Regions from separate parts of the Ethanoligenens sp. genome, predicted to be linked through region 1. Evidence: riboswitches for the same ligand, from Rfam matches in the RefSeq annotation. Region 1 holds a riboswitch; each other region holds the start of a gene.
What was found. Region 1 has a riboswitch for thiamine pyrophosphate ahead of ABF463_RS02870 (energy-coupled thiamine transporter ThiT). Riboswitches for the same ligand answer to the same signal wherever they lie in the genome.
Positions count from the first base shown of each region.

Region 2: it holds a riboswitch for thiamine pyrophosphate, as region 1 does, so the genes downstream of both, ABF463_RS03540 (thiazole synthase) here and ABF463_RS02870 (energy-coupled thiamine transporter ThiT) in region 1, are expected to answer to the same signal.
Region 3: it holds a riboswitch for thiamine pyrophosphate, as region 1 does, so the genes downstream of both, thiC (phosphomethylpyrimidine synthase ThiC) here and ABF463_RS02870 (energy-coupled thiamine transporter ThiT) in region 1, are expected to answer to the same signal.

Region 1 covers NZ_JBDNLG010000010.1:46,794-52,258, reverse strand. Annotated here, with positions in the region: gene ABF463_RS02870 (energy-coupled thiamine transporter ThiT) at 174-830, opposite strand; TPP riboswitch at 875-986, opposite strand; gene ABF463_RS02865 (ATP-dependent helicase) at 1,270-3,618, opposite strand; gene ABF463_RS02860 (HlyD family efflux transporter periplasmic adaptor subunit) at 3,949-5,465, shown strand, end outside.
Region 2 covers NZ_JBDNLG010000013.1:18,892-24,356, reverse strand. Annotated here, with positions in the region: gene ABF463_RS03545 (AAA family ATPase) at 1-2,785, shown strand, start outside; TPP riboswitch at 2,835-2,939, shown strand; gene ABF463_RS03540 (thiazole synthase) at 3,038-3,826, shown strand; gene thiH (2-iminoacetate synthase ThiH) at 3,842-4,963, shown strand; gene thiE (thiamine phosphate synthase) at 4,960-5,465, shown strand, end outside.
Region 3 covers NZ_JBDNLG010000050.1:8,123-13,587, reverse strand. Annotated here, with positions in the region: gene ABF463_RS08795 (cation-translocating P-type ATPase) at 1-2,424, shown strand, start outside; gene thiC (phosphomethylpyrimidine synthase ThiC) at 2,629-3,927, opposite strand; TPP riboswitch at 4,007-4,105, opposite strand; gene ABF463_RS08785 (ABC-F family ATP-binding cassette domain-containing protein) at 4,659-5,465, shown strand, end outside.

The sequences.
Region 1 (5,465 bases):
GTCAATTTATAAGTATAAAAAAAAGAGGCCTTTTGCAAATTTAATAATAGCGGAAATCACAGTGGCTGGGGACATGTCAGCACGGTGCATCCAGCACAGCAAAAATGAGGGAATATAAGGGTACAAAAGCGTCAATGTTTAGCCCAATATGAAAGAAGGCGTAAAGAGGAGCATCAGTGAAATTTAGGCTGGCTAAAACGGGCTTGGGGCTCGATCAGTGACCGGCATGGACGATAGAGCAAAATCCCTACGACCAGGCAGATGGCAAGGTCTGGAAGAAGATAGAACGCATTATAGAGGACAGAATAGGCCAATACATGTCCTTTTAAGAATGCGAGCGATTTTGGAAAACTGCCCACGTCGAACGCATATGCGTAAAAAATAACGACACCCGAGATGACGTGCGATACAAACCGAATGGCTACTGCTGTTACTATACCGAGCAGAAACTTGACAAAACCTCTGCCATAAATTCCGGCGAGACCCAGCGCTGAAAACGCAATGATATAATCAAGAAATGCAGATCCCACAATGCTTTGCCAGTGCATACCAGCAAAACTGGAAAGCAACCCTCCATCCAGTAGCAGTTTGATAATTGAGAATGTAAAACCGGTTAGTAGCCCCCATTTTGGGCCGTATTTATAGCCGGCGATAAGAATCGGAAGCATACTGCAAAAGGTGATTTCTCCGCCGAGCGGCATTTGCCACAGTTTTAGTAGACTGAGTACGACGGCAAGCGCGATTAATATTCCGCTTTCCACCAAGCGCAAAGTCCTTGCGTTCATTCTGGTTCTGGTTCCCCTGTTGAATGCTTGTTTTTGATTTTTCATTGTATTTACCTCCAATATACAAAAAACTGCGCTGGAAAACCGGCGCAGTTAAGTCTTCGTATTCCTACGCCGGCATTATCCGGATCAGGTTTCTGGGTTAGAAATATCAAAACATTTCTTCTCAGCCGAAATCATTCAGCACCCCATTCAATTGTTTTCCAATTATAATACATGTGTTTTCTTCTGTCAAGAAAGGCACACCGCTTCTCGCAGGCTTCCTTTGGGCAAAGACGGGCATATGTCTTATAACATGCACATTGTTATTCGCTGCAGGAATCGTACACACGCGGGGTATCTATGCACACAGCTTCTTTAAAGGTCTTGTGCCCGCTGGAATTTGCGGGGGAAGCTTTGCTGTCCGCCATAAAAATCCTCCTAAAGCGTAATGTAATTTCACTACACTACCATTCTATGAGGATGGACGGGAGATGTGATTGTATCAAAGTTTTTTCAGCCGGGCAAAATTGGCCATCAGTTTTTTGGTGCCGCAAGTATCAAATGCGATTTCCAGCAGCGTGTCTCCGCCCATAGATTTTGCTGATAATACTAAGCCATGACCGAATGTACCATGCCCAACGGCATCTCCTGGTGCGAACACGATTTTGGTTTGTACGGGTCTGGATACACCGGGGCGATCTAACTTGACCGGCGCGACAGGTGCCGCACGACGTATCTGCGGACGCTCGAAATGCGGCCGCATATCCTGCGCGTCTTTCAAGCTGTTTGGTATCTCATCCAGAAAACGAGACGGGCGATTGCGCACAGTCGTTCCAAATAACATGCGTGAGCCGGCGCAGGTCAATGTCAGACGACTTTTGGCGCGTGTAATGCCCACATACGCCAACCGACGTTCTTCTTCCAATTGCTCGGGATAAATCATGACACTCTGTCCGGGAAACACGCCCTCTTCCATGCCAGCTATAAATACGGCGGGAAATTCCAACCCTTTTGCGGCATGGATGGTCATCATCACGACAGTATCCGCCTGTCCGTCATAGTTGTCGATATCAGTCATCAGCGCTGCTTCTTCCAAAAAGCCTTCCAAAGAAGGTTCATCGGTGTTCTGTTCATAGTCGGCGGCGTTGGAAATAAGCGTGCTCAAATTTTCCTTGCGGCTTTTTGCTTCGTCGTCATCCCCAAGGGCAGAAAGATACCCACTCTCCTCCATCACCATGCGAATCAGTTCGTGCGGCGGAACCAACACGCATTGCCCCCGCATCCGTTCCAAGAAATTCATAAACGACTCGATACGCGCTGTTTTTTTGGAGAAATATTCATATTCCTGACAATGATCGAACACTTCATATAATGTTTGTCCGGTCTGTTCAGCAATTTGTTGTACGGCTGCCATGGTTGCGCTGCCAATGCTGCGTTTCGGTGCATTGACGATCCGCGAAAAATGCAGATTGTCACCCGGGTTGTTGATGACGCACAGATAGGCCATCATATCTTTGATTTCCAACCGCTCGTAGAACCGGTGCCCACCAATAATCCGGTAGGGGATACCCATACGCACAAAGGCCTTCTCAATCGGGCCGGACTGTGCATTCATTCGGTATATAACCGCCTGATCGGAAAATTTCATGCCGGCCTTAACATTATCTAAAATAGAATTGGCAATAAACAGCGCCTCACTGCTCTCATCTTCAAAGCGGCAGGCTCTGACCCGGTCCCCCGCCGGATTTTCCGTCCAAAGTTTTTTGCTTTTCCGGCCGGCGTTGTTTGCGATGACGGCGTTGGCCGCATCAAGGATCGCCGAGGTGGAGCGGTAATTCTGTTCCAGCTTGACAACCCGTGCGTTTTTGAATTGTTTTTCAAAACTCAAAATATTTTCAATTGTAGCGCCCCGGAATTTGTAGATGCTCTGATCGTCATCACCGACTACGCAGAGATTTTGACTTCTGCCGGCCAACAAACTGATGAGTTTATATTGTACAGGATTGGTATCTTGGTATTCGTCCACCAAGATATACCGAAACCGTCGCGCATAATGGTCCAGCACATCTGGATTTTTTTCAAACAGCATAACGGTCAGGCGCAGCATATCGTCAAAATCCAGCGCATTGGCTTGCCGCAGCGCCTGTTGATATTTGTAGTACACGGTGGCAATTTTTTTTAGACGAAAATCATCCCCTGCATCCAGTTCAAATGCGGCAGGACTCATATTCTTTTCTTTGGCACGACTAATGGCAGGCAGAGCTGTTTTATTAGCAAAACTGCGGTCATCACCGGCAACATCACGGCAACACTCCCGTAATACCCGAATGCTGTCGTCTGTATCGTAGATTGTGAAAGAGCGCGAATAGCCCAGTTCCAGCTTGTCAATCTCCCGACGCAGGATGCGCGAACATGCAGAATGGAATGTACATGCCCAAAGTTCCATCGCCTGTTCGCCGAGCATGTTTTCCAGTCGGCTTTTCATTTCATTTGCGGCTTTGTTGGTGAAAGTGATGGCAAGCAGCGCCCATGCGGGTGGTGCGTCCACAGCCAATAACTCCCTGAGCCGTTCATCTTGAAACGCGTTTTTTTCCAGGCAGTCTTTCAGATAGGTGAGATCGGATTCCGTCAGGTTTTCCGGAATCGCATCGCTTTCATAAGCAGAGCCATATTTTAAGATGCAGGCGACACGGTTGACCAGTACGGTGGTTTTTCCGCTGCCGGCTCCCGCAAGGACCAAAAGTGGTCCTTGTGTTGCAAGAACAGCCTGCCTCTGCCGGTCATTCATGCGGGAGAACTCCGCTTCAATAATTTTTTTTCGCAATGTAAGAAATTCGCTGCGTATATTCATGTTTTATTTACCCCTGCTTAAGCGATAATGAAGAACTGTTTTACAACATCCACTGATAAGCGTATTGCACGGGTCACGGCAACACACAAGTACCCCTTATTTTATGCTATTTTCTCGTAAAAAGCAAACCTACATAGAAATCAGAGAAAGGCGTGTATATCTGCCAACGGATTTCGGGTGCTCCCATCGCCTTCTTCACTTTCCTCATTTGGAATGTTTCAAGACCATTCACGCGGTTTTCATAAATCCGTCACAAATTTTCCGCATACTGATACTGGATTTAATTAATCACACGCGGGTCTACCGCGTGATAAAACGGGGGAATACCATATGAAAAAACCGTGGCGGACAAAAGACGCGCCGCAAAGCAGCACATCCTTGGATCCGGGCACACGGCAAAGTGGAGTCAAGTGGTATCGAAAAACATGGTTTAGAGTGACAGCTGTAATAGTTGTAGTTGCCATTGTGGGAGGCAGTGTTGTCATCTACCATGTGTCGGCATCGGCCAATGCACCAGTATCCACCACCACATTTCGCTTGGCGCAGGCTCGAACGGGAAATGTGGAAAAAACCGTTTCCGGGACCGGTACGGTGTCCAATGCCGCACAGGAGACGTTGACCGCTCCGGATGCCGGCACGGTGGACAGCGTTTCTGTCAAAAGTGGGGACACTGTGAAGCAAGGCCAGGTACTCGCACATATCAACAGCCCAGCAGCGCAGCAAACGCTCGAAACCAAGCAGGCTGCACTTACACAAGCGCAGAACACGCTTGCAAACGCACAAGCCTCCCTGAACAACCTGTATGTTACGGCGCCGCTTGCCGGGCGGATCAAATCGGTGCAGGTATCCGCGGGAGATACTGCCTCGACGGTCAGTGCGCTTGGCTATCTCTGTTATCTTTCCACCAGCCGCTCGATGACGCTGACGATTTCTGGAGCACAGACATCTGTTGCAAACGGAGCCGCCGTTAATGTAGGACTGAGTGACGGCGGCACGGTGGCCGGAACAGTTACAGCAGTCAGCGGTGGGCAAGGGGGAGCTTCAAGTATCACGGTTACCATCGGTACGGATACCCCGGCAGTCGGCTCAACGGCCACGGTGACGACGACTGATGGGAAATCAGTAGGCAGCGGCACATTGGCGCTCGTCAACTATTACAAGATCACATCTTCCGGCTCGTCCAATGCTTCCGGTGGTTCCGGTAATAGTGGTTCCGGAAACAGCGGCGGAACGGCTGGAAGCTCCAGTGGCAGTTCTATTACCAATGTATACGTGAGTGAAAACCAGATGGTCGGCAAAGCACAGAACCTGTTTAAGCAGGACGGCACCTCACTGAACAACACCATTGCTTCCGACCAGCAGGCGGTCACGTCCGCGCAAAACGACGTTGCTTCCGCGCAAGCTGCCGTGGATGCCAACAACATCACCAGTCCAGTCAACGGCACTGTTACTTCGGTGGGGGTAAAAGTAGGGGATAGTGTGGCGAGCGGCGGGACTATTGCAGGGGTGATTGATCCCACACAGATGGAAACGCAGGTGTCTGTCAATGAAGATGATATTGGCAGTGTCAAGACGGGGCAAACCGCCAATGTGACACTCAGCGCAATTCTCGGCAAAGCATACACTGGCACGGTGACAGAGGTTGACACCATCGGCACCAATTCTAATGGCGTGGCAACATTCAATGTCATGGTCGGCATCAATAACCCTGACAATGTTTTAGTTGGCATGTCCACCAATGTGAATATTGTAACCCAAAGTGTCCAGAATGTGGTGACGGTTCCTGCGGCCGCAGTTTTGGAAAAACGGGGGACCACAGGATATGTTATCCCATCTTCAAGCGTAAC
Region 2 (5,465 bases), on a different contig from region 1:
TGCCCGTATGGAGGAACTGCTCGGCATCACAGTCGGGCAGTTCCGGCAGATTGCTATGATTGCACAGGGTGAATTTCTGCGCCTGCTGTTGGCTGAAAATCGGGAACGCGCCGCCATTTTCCGTCGCATTTTCCAAACAGGACTATATCTTTCCATACAGGATGCGCTTAAAGCTCGCGATAAAGACGCGCGTCGGCGCTGTGAATCGAATGCACAGGCCATTTTGCAATGCCTAAATGGCATTCTGCCGCCCCCCGCGGAAAATACGTCCGCATTGCAGGAACTGCTTGCCAGACAGGACGTCCATGCCGCGCTGGATATCAGACAAGCCTTGCGGGACTGCAACGAGCAGGACGCGGCGGCGCTTCAAACCATCGTTCAACAAGTGCAAGCGTTGGAAAAAGCCATCGCCAAACAGATTGAAACACGGACAAAGGCGGAGGCGGTCAATCGTCTGTTTGCGGAAAAAGACCATGTAATCGGCCGCCAAAACGAACTGGCGGAACGTGCTGACAGCATCGAAAAGCAAGAAAACGTCCTGCTCGCTTCCGAAAGAGCGCTCTACCATGTCAAACCCACATATGACGCATATACGCGAGAGGAACACGCGCAATGCCAATTGATGGAAAGCATACGTGTCCAGACGGAGGCCCTCGCCGCACTCGAGCCCCAAGTTGAACATTCGCGTGCAACCTATCAGACCTTGCGCGCACAATTGCCTGTAGATGAACAGCGCACCGCCGCCATCGACCGCCTAACCAAAACGCTGCCGCAATACGCACAGCTGGAATCACTCATTCAAGAGGATGCCAAGGTCTCCCGCTCGCTCTCCGTCTGCACACAAGCCATACAAGCGTTGGAACAAAAGCGAACGGCACTGGATAGCGAGCTGGAAAACCTGCAAAAACAGTTGGCGGAATCGGCAGACTGCGCATTGCACCTGCAAGCTTGCGTAACAAAGCTCAACCTGTTACAGGCGCGTGCTAAAATGCTGGACGCATTGGTGTCAGAAATCCAGTCTATCCGGAAAATATACAAGATGCAGAAAGCGCGGCAGGCAGACTGCGAGACCGCCGCAAAAGTCTACGAACAAGCGGCGCAGACATATGCACAGATGGAAGCCTCGTTCTTCCGCGCACAGGCCGGCCTGCTCGCCGTGGCTCTACAGGACGGGCAGCCTTGCCCCGTATGCGGTTCGTATACCCATCCGCAGAAAGCGGCATTGCCCAAAGATGCGCCAAGTGAAACCGCACTGAATAGCTGCAAATCTAAAACGGAAGCCATGCGCAAAGCTCTTCAGGAAGCAAGCGAGGCGGCCAAGCAAAAAGAGGTGGAATTACAAACTGCGACTGCGCACCTGCGGCAAAACGTCACGGCGGCGTTCTCCGACCAGCAAACACCGGAGACAGTCGGCGCTATGGAAACATTGCTCAAGCAAGAGCAGCAAACTGTCGCTTCTTCCATATCGGAACAGGAAACCGCCCGCCAAGTGCTGGAAAAAGAGTTGGAGGTGCGTGCCCGGCAGGAGGAGACCCAGCGCACAGAGGTTCAGGCACGCGCCGCACTGGAGACACAATGGAAAGAGCAAACACAGCGCCGGCTGGAACAAACGGCTTTGTCAAGTGCCAGCAAGAGCCGTTTGGACGCATTGCGCGGTACGCTGACGTATCCATCAAAGCAGGAAGCGGAAGCGCGCTTGGCGGCATGGCAGAGTGAACGGCAGCAATACAAAATTGCGCTGGATGCGGCGGAGAAAGCCTATCTGGAAAGCAGAACCCATTTAGAAAATGGTCGCGCCGTATTGGAAAACGATGCCCAGCGGCTCACCCAAATGCAGCAGACGCTTGAAACTGCGCGGGCGGCACTGCAACAGATTTATGCGCAAAATGGGTTCGCAGATATCGATGCGTTCCGTGCGGCACTGCGCACGCAGCCGGAGATTGATACGTTGCGGCAAACACTCGAAACCTATCGGGACGCCGTCAAACAGGCGGCGGCAGATCGCACACGCCTGGAAATGCAAACGGAAAGTCTAATGCCGCAGGATACCGCGCAAATACAGCAACTACTGACGGAACTGGAAGCACAAAAAGCGCTGGCTGTCGAACAAACGCAGACCCTGCGGGGACGATTGGAGAACAACCGGCGCGCTTTCACGGCGTTACAGGCGTTGCTGCGGGAGCAAGATGCGGCACAGCGGGCATTTGGAGCTGTCAGCCGCCTGTCCCGCACTGCCAGCGGCGAATTACCCGGCAAACCAAAATTGATGTTTGAACAATATGTACAAGCGGCCTATTTTACACAAATTTTGGCCGAAGCAAACAAGCGCTTTCGGTTGATGGCTGGCGGGCGGTACGAATTGCTGCGGCGAGAAGAAGCAGCAGACAACCGCTCACAATCTGGGTTGGATATTGACGTTCTCGACCACTATACCGGCAAAATCCGCTCTGCAAAATCGCTTTCTGGCGGAGAGTCTTTCAAAGCCTCACTTTCTCTGGCGCTGGGACTTTCGGATGTCATCCAGCAATATGCGGGCGGCGTAGAGGTGGATACGCTGTTCATTGACGAGGGCTTTGGTTCACTGGATGCACAGTCTCTGGAGCAAGCCATCCGTACCCTGCACGACCTGACACAAAACCATCGGTTGGTGGGCATTATCTCCCATGTCTCGGAATTGCAGGAGCGCATCGACCGCAAAATCATTGTGAACAAAGGATTGACCGGCAGCCATGTTTCTGTAGAAGGAGGATTATCGCAGCCATCGCCTGTTTCATCCGGTGAATAAAATTGACAAACCCATGCAACAAGGGTATACTAAAAGAAATAATAAATATTGCCAAGGCTCGGGGTGCCATGAGTGGCTGAGAGAAGGCGAACGCCTTTAACCCGTTGAACCTGATGTGGTCAAACCCACCGTAGGAAAGCTGCTGTCGTTGTACGTTTTGTGAGCTGTCCGAAAGGGCGGCTCTTTTTATTTGGTATGAATGTCTTGACTCCGTGTAAACAGCGGACAGGACAAAGCAGGAGGATTTGCACAATGAAAACCGACGTATTTGAAATCGGCGGCAAAACACTCAATAGCCGTATTTTTGTGGGCACGGGCAAATATCCCGACAACCGAATGATCTCGCAGGTAGTTGAAGCCGCAGGCGCAGAAGTGGTCACGGTGGCATTGCGCCGGGTCAATCTGTCTTCAACGGAAGAAAACCTGCTGCAATTTGTACCGAAAAACTGTACACTATTGCCCAACACCTCCGGTGCGCGCACAGCCGAAGAAGCCGTGCGCATCGCACGTCTGGCACGCGCGGCGGGGTGCGGCAACTGGATTAAAATCGAAGTAATTGCCGACCAGAAATACCTGCTGCCGGACAATGAGGAGACCCTTAAGGCCACCCGCATTCTGGTAGACGATGGCTTTCAAGTCTTCCCCTACATCTGTCCCGAATTGATGTGCGCCAAACGCTTGCAGGAGGCAGGAGCGGCCGCTGTCATGCCGCTCGGTGCGCCCATCGGCAGCAACCTCGGCCTGCAAACACGCGCCCTTATTCAGATTTTGATTGACGAAATTGACATTCCCGTCATCGTGGATGCTGGCATCGGCGCGCCATCTCAGGCCGCCGACGCGATGGAAATGGGAGCAGCAGCCGTTCTGCTCAACACCGGCATTTCTTCCGCGGCAGACCCCGTCGGCATGGCGGAAGCGTTCGGTCTGGCGATTCGTGCGGGACGGTTGGCCTATCGCAGCGGGCTGGGTTCCGCATCAGTGGTCGCCAATGCATCTTCCCCGTTGACGGGTTTTTTGGGTGAAACGGGTGCATTGGCATAAGAGGAGGTGCTTGTCATGGATTTTTACGACTACATACAGACTTATAAAGATTTCGACTTTCACGGTTTTCTGCAAAACACAACCGGGCAAGACGTTCAACGCGTGCTTGGAAAATCCACGCTGGAACCGCTGGATTTTCTGACATTGCTCTCTCCCGCGGCAGTTCCATTTTTAGAACAGATGGCACAGCGCGCCCATGCGGAGACCATACGGCAGTTCGGGCACGTGATTTTTATGTTTGCGCCGCTCTATTTGGCCAATTACTGCGTCAATCGATGCGCCTATTGCGGTTTTAATTCCGGCAACAAAATCCGCCGCGCCGCGCTCACATTGGAACAGGTCGAACGGGAGTCGTCTGCAATTGCCGCCACGGGAATGCGGGATATCCTCTTTCTGACGGGGGAATCACGCAAAGTCAGCCCGCCATCCTACATGAAAGACTGCGTAGAAGTTATGCGCAAATATTTCACCAATATTGCATTGGAAGTCTACCCGCTCGAAACAGAAGAATACGAGATGCTGGCTAACGCGGGGGTAGACGGCTTTACCATGTTTCAGGAATGTTACAATGAAAAGCGTTATGGGGAGGTACATCTCGGCGGGCCGAAAACCAACTTCCGTTACCGGCTGGATGCGCCGGAGCGTGCCTGCAAAAGCGGGCTCCGCACAGTAGGGCTGGGCGCATTGCTGGGATTGTATGAACTGTCGTCCGAAGCATTTTTCACCGGTTTGCATGTCTATTATCTCCAGCACAAATACGACGTCTGTGATTTTGCCGTTTCCCTCCCCCGGCTCTGTGCACACATCGGGGCGTTCCAGCCATACAGCACCGCCTCCGACCGTGACATCGTGCAGATTATGACCGCCTTGCGTATTTTTCTGCCGCGCGTAGGCATTACGGTCTCCACGCGTGAAAAACCGGCGTTCCGCAGCAACCTCATTGGGTTGGGCGTAACCAAAATGTCTGCCGCGTCCTCCACTGAGGTAGGCGGCTATGCCGAGCACACCACCGACGACCAGTTCGACGTATCGGACAAACGCAGCGTAGAAGAAGTTGCCGCATCCATCCGTCAAAAAGGCTGGCTGCCGGTCTTCAAAGACTGGCAGACGCTTAACCGGGAGGAAACCGCCGTATGAGTGCCAAAACCGAGCGCGCGGAAAAAACCGCTACGTTTATTCACGGTCTTTACTGCATCACAGCCGAGCCTTTTTCTAAAGGGCGGAATAACATCGACGTTGTACGGGACATGCTTGCCGGCGGTGCAAAAGTCGTGCAATATCGCGAAAAAGACATGCCCATGCAACGGCAGTATGCGCAGTGCCAAACATTACGGGATATGACGCGGGAGGCGGGCGCGTTGTTTGTCATTGACGACCACGTGGATCTCGCCATGGCTGTGGGCGCCGACTGTATTCACATCGGCCAGACCGATCTGCCCATTGAAGCGGTGCGGGCATTGGTAGGTGAAGATATGCTCATTGGCCTTTCCACCCACAACATCGGGCAAGCCAGAGATGCCGTGGCGCGCGGTGCGGATTACATCGGCGTAGGGCCCATCTTTGAAACGCATACCAAGGCGGACGTATCTGCGCCGGTGGGATTTTCCTATCTGGATGAGGTCGTTCGGGAAATATCCCT
Region 3 (5,465 bases), on a different contig from region 1:
CTTATTGTAATCCTCAACGCGGTGATGGGGTTTGTGCAGGAATACCGAACCGAAAAAACGCTGGATGCGCTGAAAAACATGGCGGCGCCGTTGGCACGCGTGGTACGCGACGGAGAAAGCACACAAGTGCCCGCAGCGGATGTCGTGCCAGGCGACCTGTTGGAACTGGATGCGGGTGATCGTGTGGCGGCAGACGCGGCGCTGGTGGAAGGCGCCGGCGTACAGGTAGACGAATCACTGCTTACAGGCGAGTCGGTTCCGGTCGAAAAGCGGACGGAAAAGGCTGATAAGGTGTTCATGGGCACCATGATGACCAAGGGGCGTGCATTTGCCAGTGTGGTCGCTACTGGAATGCAGACAGAGATGGGCAAAATCGCCGGCATGATCTCGGATATTAAAGATGAACAAACCCCATTGCAAAAACGACTTGCAGAGCTGGGAAAATTCATCGCCATCGCTTGTCTGGTCATTTGTGCGGTGGTGACTGCCACAGGTATCCTGCGCGGCGAACCGGTCATGAACATGGTCATCATCGGCATTTCTCTGGCGGTAGCCGCCGTGCCGGAGGGCCTTCCCGCCATCGTGACCATTGCGCTGGCGCTGGGGGTGGGGCGGATGCTCAAACGCAATGCGCTCATCCGCAAGCTTACGGCAGTGGAAACGCTGGGCTGTGCCAGCGTGATCTGCTCCGATAAAACCGGTACGCTTACTGAAAACAAGATGACGGTACGGCGTGTCTTTACACCATTGCACGACTTGGCGGTAACCGGCAGCGGTTTTAATACGGCGGGTGACTTTTTGCAGGAAGGAAAAAAAGTGCGCGTGCGGGATTGGGAAGACGTCGCCCGCACAATGGAGATCGCCGCCAGCTGCAATAATGCAGAACTGCGATTTTCCCACGGACTGTTTCATAAAGGCAGGGTGGAAGTGGTGGGCGACCCCACCGAAGCCGCTTTGCTTGTCATGGCAGCGAAAGCGGGCATTACCCGTGAAATTGTGGACAGAACATATGAGACGCTGTTGGAGCTGCCGTTCGATTCGGAACGCAAATGTATGTCGGTGGTGGTGCGTGTGCATGGGCGGAAACGATTGTTTGTGAAAGGTGCGCCGGATGTCATTCTGGAAAAATGCCGCTGTGTGCATACGGGCAAGGGCGACGAGCTGCTGACCAACGCGCTGCGGGCGCGTATCCGGCAGGCGAACGATGAGATGGCGGATAATGCCCTGCGGGTGTTGGCCATGGCGTGGCGCGATCTGCCGGAGAACATAGGGGATACGCCGGAAATGCTGGAGACCGGTCTGACTTTTGCGGGCCTTGCGGGTATGATCGACCCGCCGCGCAAAGAAGCGTTTACGGCGGTGCGCAAATGTGTGCGTGCGGGAATCCGTCCGGTGATGATTACCGGCGACCACAAAAAAACTGCCGCCGCAATTGCGCGGGAACTGGGCATTCTGCGCGGGTCGGACGGCGTGCTGACCGGTTCGGAGCTGGATGCCATGAGTGACGCGGAACTCATGCGCGCGGTAAAGCATACATCGGTGTTTGCAAGGGTGTCGCCGGGACATAAGCTGCGCATTGTACGCAGTTTTAAGCGCAACGGCAATGTGGTCGCCATGACGGGCGACGGCGTAAACGACGCACCCGCTGTCAAAGAGGCAGATATTGGTGTGAGTATGGGTAAAACCGGCACCGATGTGACCAAAGAGGCTTCCGCCATTATACTGCTGGATGACAATTTTGCATCCATGGTCGCGGCAGTAGAGGAGGGTCGGGTTATTTACAGCAATATCCGCAAATTCATCCGTTATCTGCTATCCTGCAACATCGGGGAAATCCTGACCATGTTCATCGGGATGCTGATGGGGCTGCCTATCGTCCTTCAGCCCATCCAGATCTTATGGGTCAACCTGGTGACCGACGGGCTGCCCGCCATCGCGCTCGGGTTGGAGCCGCCGGAGGATGACGTGATGGAACAGAAACCGCGCGGTATTGATGAAAGTGTCTTTTCAAACGGTTTACTGGGAATGATGATTTTTCGCGGATGTCTGATTGGTTTGAGTACGTTGGGTGCGTTTATCAGCGTCTTACGCTTGAGCGGAGATCTGACAATGGCGCGCACAGCGGCATTTTTGACACTGGTTGCCGTGCAGCTTGTGCATGTGTTCGAGTGTAAATCCGAGCGGCTCACGCTGCCGCATATCCCGTTGTTCAATAATATCTGGTTGGTTGCGGCCGCGCTGGTTTCCGGTGCATTGATGCTGGTCGTTATTTGTGTACCCACACTGCGTCCGGTTTTTGGCACCGCTCCATTGGGGTTTGCCGCGACCTTGCGGGTGGTGGGCTACACGCTCATCGGGCCGGTGCTGTCGAGTATTTTGTTTGGTGGGAAGAGCCGCAAGCACGCCCGTGTCCACGCGCAGTGAGCTGTCCGTGCGGATACACAAACAGGCAGAACTTACCGCCGGATTCCGGCGAAAGTTCGAGCCGGCAGCGATGCGGAATGAGCGGGTGTGTGCAGGTTTTCCAAGCAAAAACAGAAAAAAGGCTGCCGCGGTATGCAAAGCTGCACCGCAACAGCCTTGGTTTGCAGGCTGTGTGTTTATTCGCTAAAACAACGTGGGCAAGGCTTAGATGATATTGACGTCTTTGCCCTCCATTACGCTGTTCATGTTGCGCACCGAGCACATTTTCCCGCACATGGTGCAGGTGCTGCTGTCCTCCGGAAAAGATTCCTTGCGGTAGCGGCGCGCTTTTTCGGGGTCGATGGCGAGTTCAAACATTTTCTCCCAGTTGAGGGCACGGCGGGCGTCTGCCATCGCATCGTCCCGTTTGCCGTCGTCCACGCCTTTAGCAAGGTCCGCGGCATGGGCGGCAATTTTCGCGGCGAAGATACCTTCGCGCATATCGTCATAAGTGGGCAGCCGCAGATGTTCCGCGGGCGTAACATAGCAGAGGAAATCTGCACCTGCCATGCCTGCCACAGCGCCTCCGATGGCGCTGGTGATGTGGTCGTAACCGGGTGCGATGTCGGTCACCAGCGGGCCCAGTACGTAGAACGGCGCGCCGTGGCAGAGCCGTTTTTCCAACTGCACGTTGGCGGCCACTTCGTTCAGGCGCATGTGACCCGGCCCTTCGATCATCACCTGCACGTGGCGTGCCCATGCACGTTTGGTCAGTTCGCCCAGGGTCATCAGCTCATGAATCTGGCTGGCGTCGGTGGAATCCGCGATACAGCCGGGACGGCAGGCGTCGCCGAGGCTCAGTGTTACATCATATTTTTCACAGATGTCAAGCAGTTCGTCGAATCGCTCATAGAAGGGGTTTTCCGCATTTTTCAGCTGCATCCATGCATAGATGAGCGAACCGCCGCGCGAGACGATGTTGAGCTTGCGGCCGTTGCGGGCGAACGTGGCGGCAGTGCTTTGGTTGATGCCCGCATGTACCGTCATGAAGTCCACGCCGTCCCGGGCGTGCTGTTCGAAGACGCGGATGAATTCATCCGCCGTGATGTCCGCGAGATCTTTGTCATAGAAACCTACGGCATCATAGACCGGCACAGTGCCGATAGATGCGGAAGACATCTCGATGAGGCGGCGGCGGAACTCGCCCGTTTTTCCATAGGAGCTGAGATCCATGATGGCTTCAGCCTTGAGGTTGATGGCTTCCTTGACTTTTTCCAGCTCCGCGTCCATGTTGCAGCAGTCCTTGGAAACGCCGAGGTTGACATTGATCTTGGTTTTCATGCCCTCGCCGATGCCTTCCGGCACCAGCGACGTATGGTTCTTATTTGCCGGGATGGCGATGCGTCCGGAGGCAACACGCTTCATCAGCAGCTGCGGGTCCATTCCCTCTTTTTCGGCGACGGCGCGCATTTGTTCGGTCAGGATGCCCTGAGCGGCAGCATCCATCTGTGTGGTGTATGACATTATGCAGTTCTCCTCCATAGAATCGCAGGAAACCCATCAGAAAAGCGTCTGCCCGAAAGGCAGACGCTTGATACGCAACAGAAATGCTGCGTTTGCTTCCCTACGCCAGTCTTAACTAACAGGTTCAAAGGGTCAGGTTTTAACCTTCTCAACCGAAACGGTCCCCCCGCAAACAATATGTGATTGTCCTACGCACAGGCATACCCATGCGTATAATAAAAACAGTATAGCATACGTTTGCCTAAAAGTAAAGGCAGGCGGGCGGACTGTCCTTCTACGCGTGTAGGACCACACTGTTGAGTGTGTGCAGACAAATAATGACCCTGAATTTACCAATTTACTGTCCAGCATGTTTGGCAAACCGACACTGATACACAAGCGACCGTGCGCACCACCTTGACAATTGTTATCCCGTATTTTATAATACAAGCTGGTTGGCAGTGATTTGCTCAGCCAATTCATGAATGAAGGAGAATGCCTTTTGTCATCGGTTTCGGTATTTTTGGCAGTGAAGCAGCCTAAAAAGGGGTAAGTGCGCCCTTTTGGCTTGTTTGACCGCGGAAATACCCGATGATGGAGGCTTTTTGCACCGCAAAAGGTCGTCTGGCCTATGCGGTGTTTTTTGTTGTGTTTCCAGCGCAAACGGCCGAATTGCACGCCTTGCCATTGCAGTTTTAACTGAAATAACAGGATCAGCGGCGTTCCAGCCGTGCTAAAAGGAGATACAGACATTGAGTTTATTGGAAGTTACAAATCTTTCCCATACATTTGGGGATAAGGTCGTTTTTAGAGATACGGGGCTGTCTTTGTTTCGCGGAGACAAAATGGGCCTGACCGGCTACAACGGCGCGGGGAAGAGTACACTGCTCACCATGCTGGCGGGTATCACTATTCCGGATGATGGGCGCATTTTTTGGAACCCCAAGATACGGGTCGGTTATCTTGATCAACAGGCACAGATCAAGGATGCCGATTCGGTAGGAGCATATTTAAAAACGGCATTTCAGTATTTATATGACGCCGCGGCTGAAATCGAGCGATTGAACGGAATGATCGTTTCGTGCAAGGACGACGTAAAATTGCAGGAACTTTTGCAGCAGATGGGCGACGCGCAGGATATATTGGACAGCGGCAATTTTTATGCCATTGACAGCGATGTGGAAAAAGTGGCGGCGGGGCTGGGCATCAAAGCGTTTGGCTTGGATACGCCGGTCAGCAAACTGAGCGGGGGACAGCGCGCCAAAGTTATGCTGGCCAAACTTTTGCTGCAAACGCCGGATGTGCTGCTGCTCGACGAACCTACCAACTTCCTTGACCATGCGCATATCGAGTGGCTGGCAAAATATCTGGCTGCATTTAAAGGGTCGTTTATCCTGGTTTCACATGATTTTACGTTTCTCAACCGGGTTGTCAACTGCATCTGTGATATCCAGAACTACGCTGTTACGCGATATAACGGCACATACGAGAGTTTTGTGCGTCAAAAAGAGCAGCGTGCGGAAGAATATGCGCGCAATTATCACCGCCAGCAAAAAGAA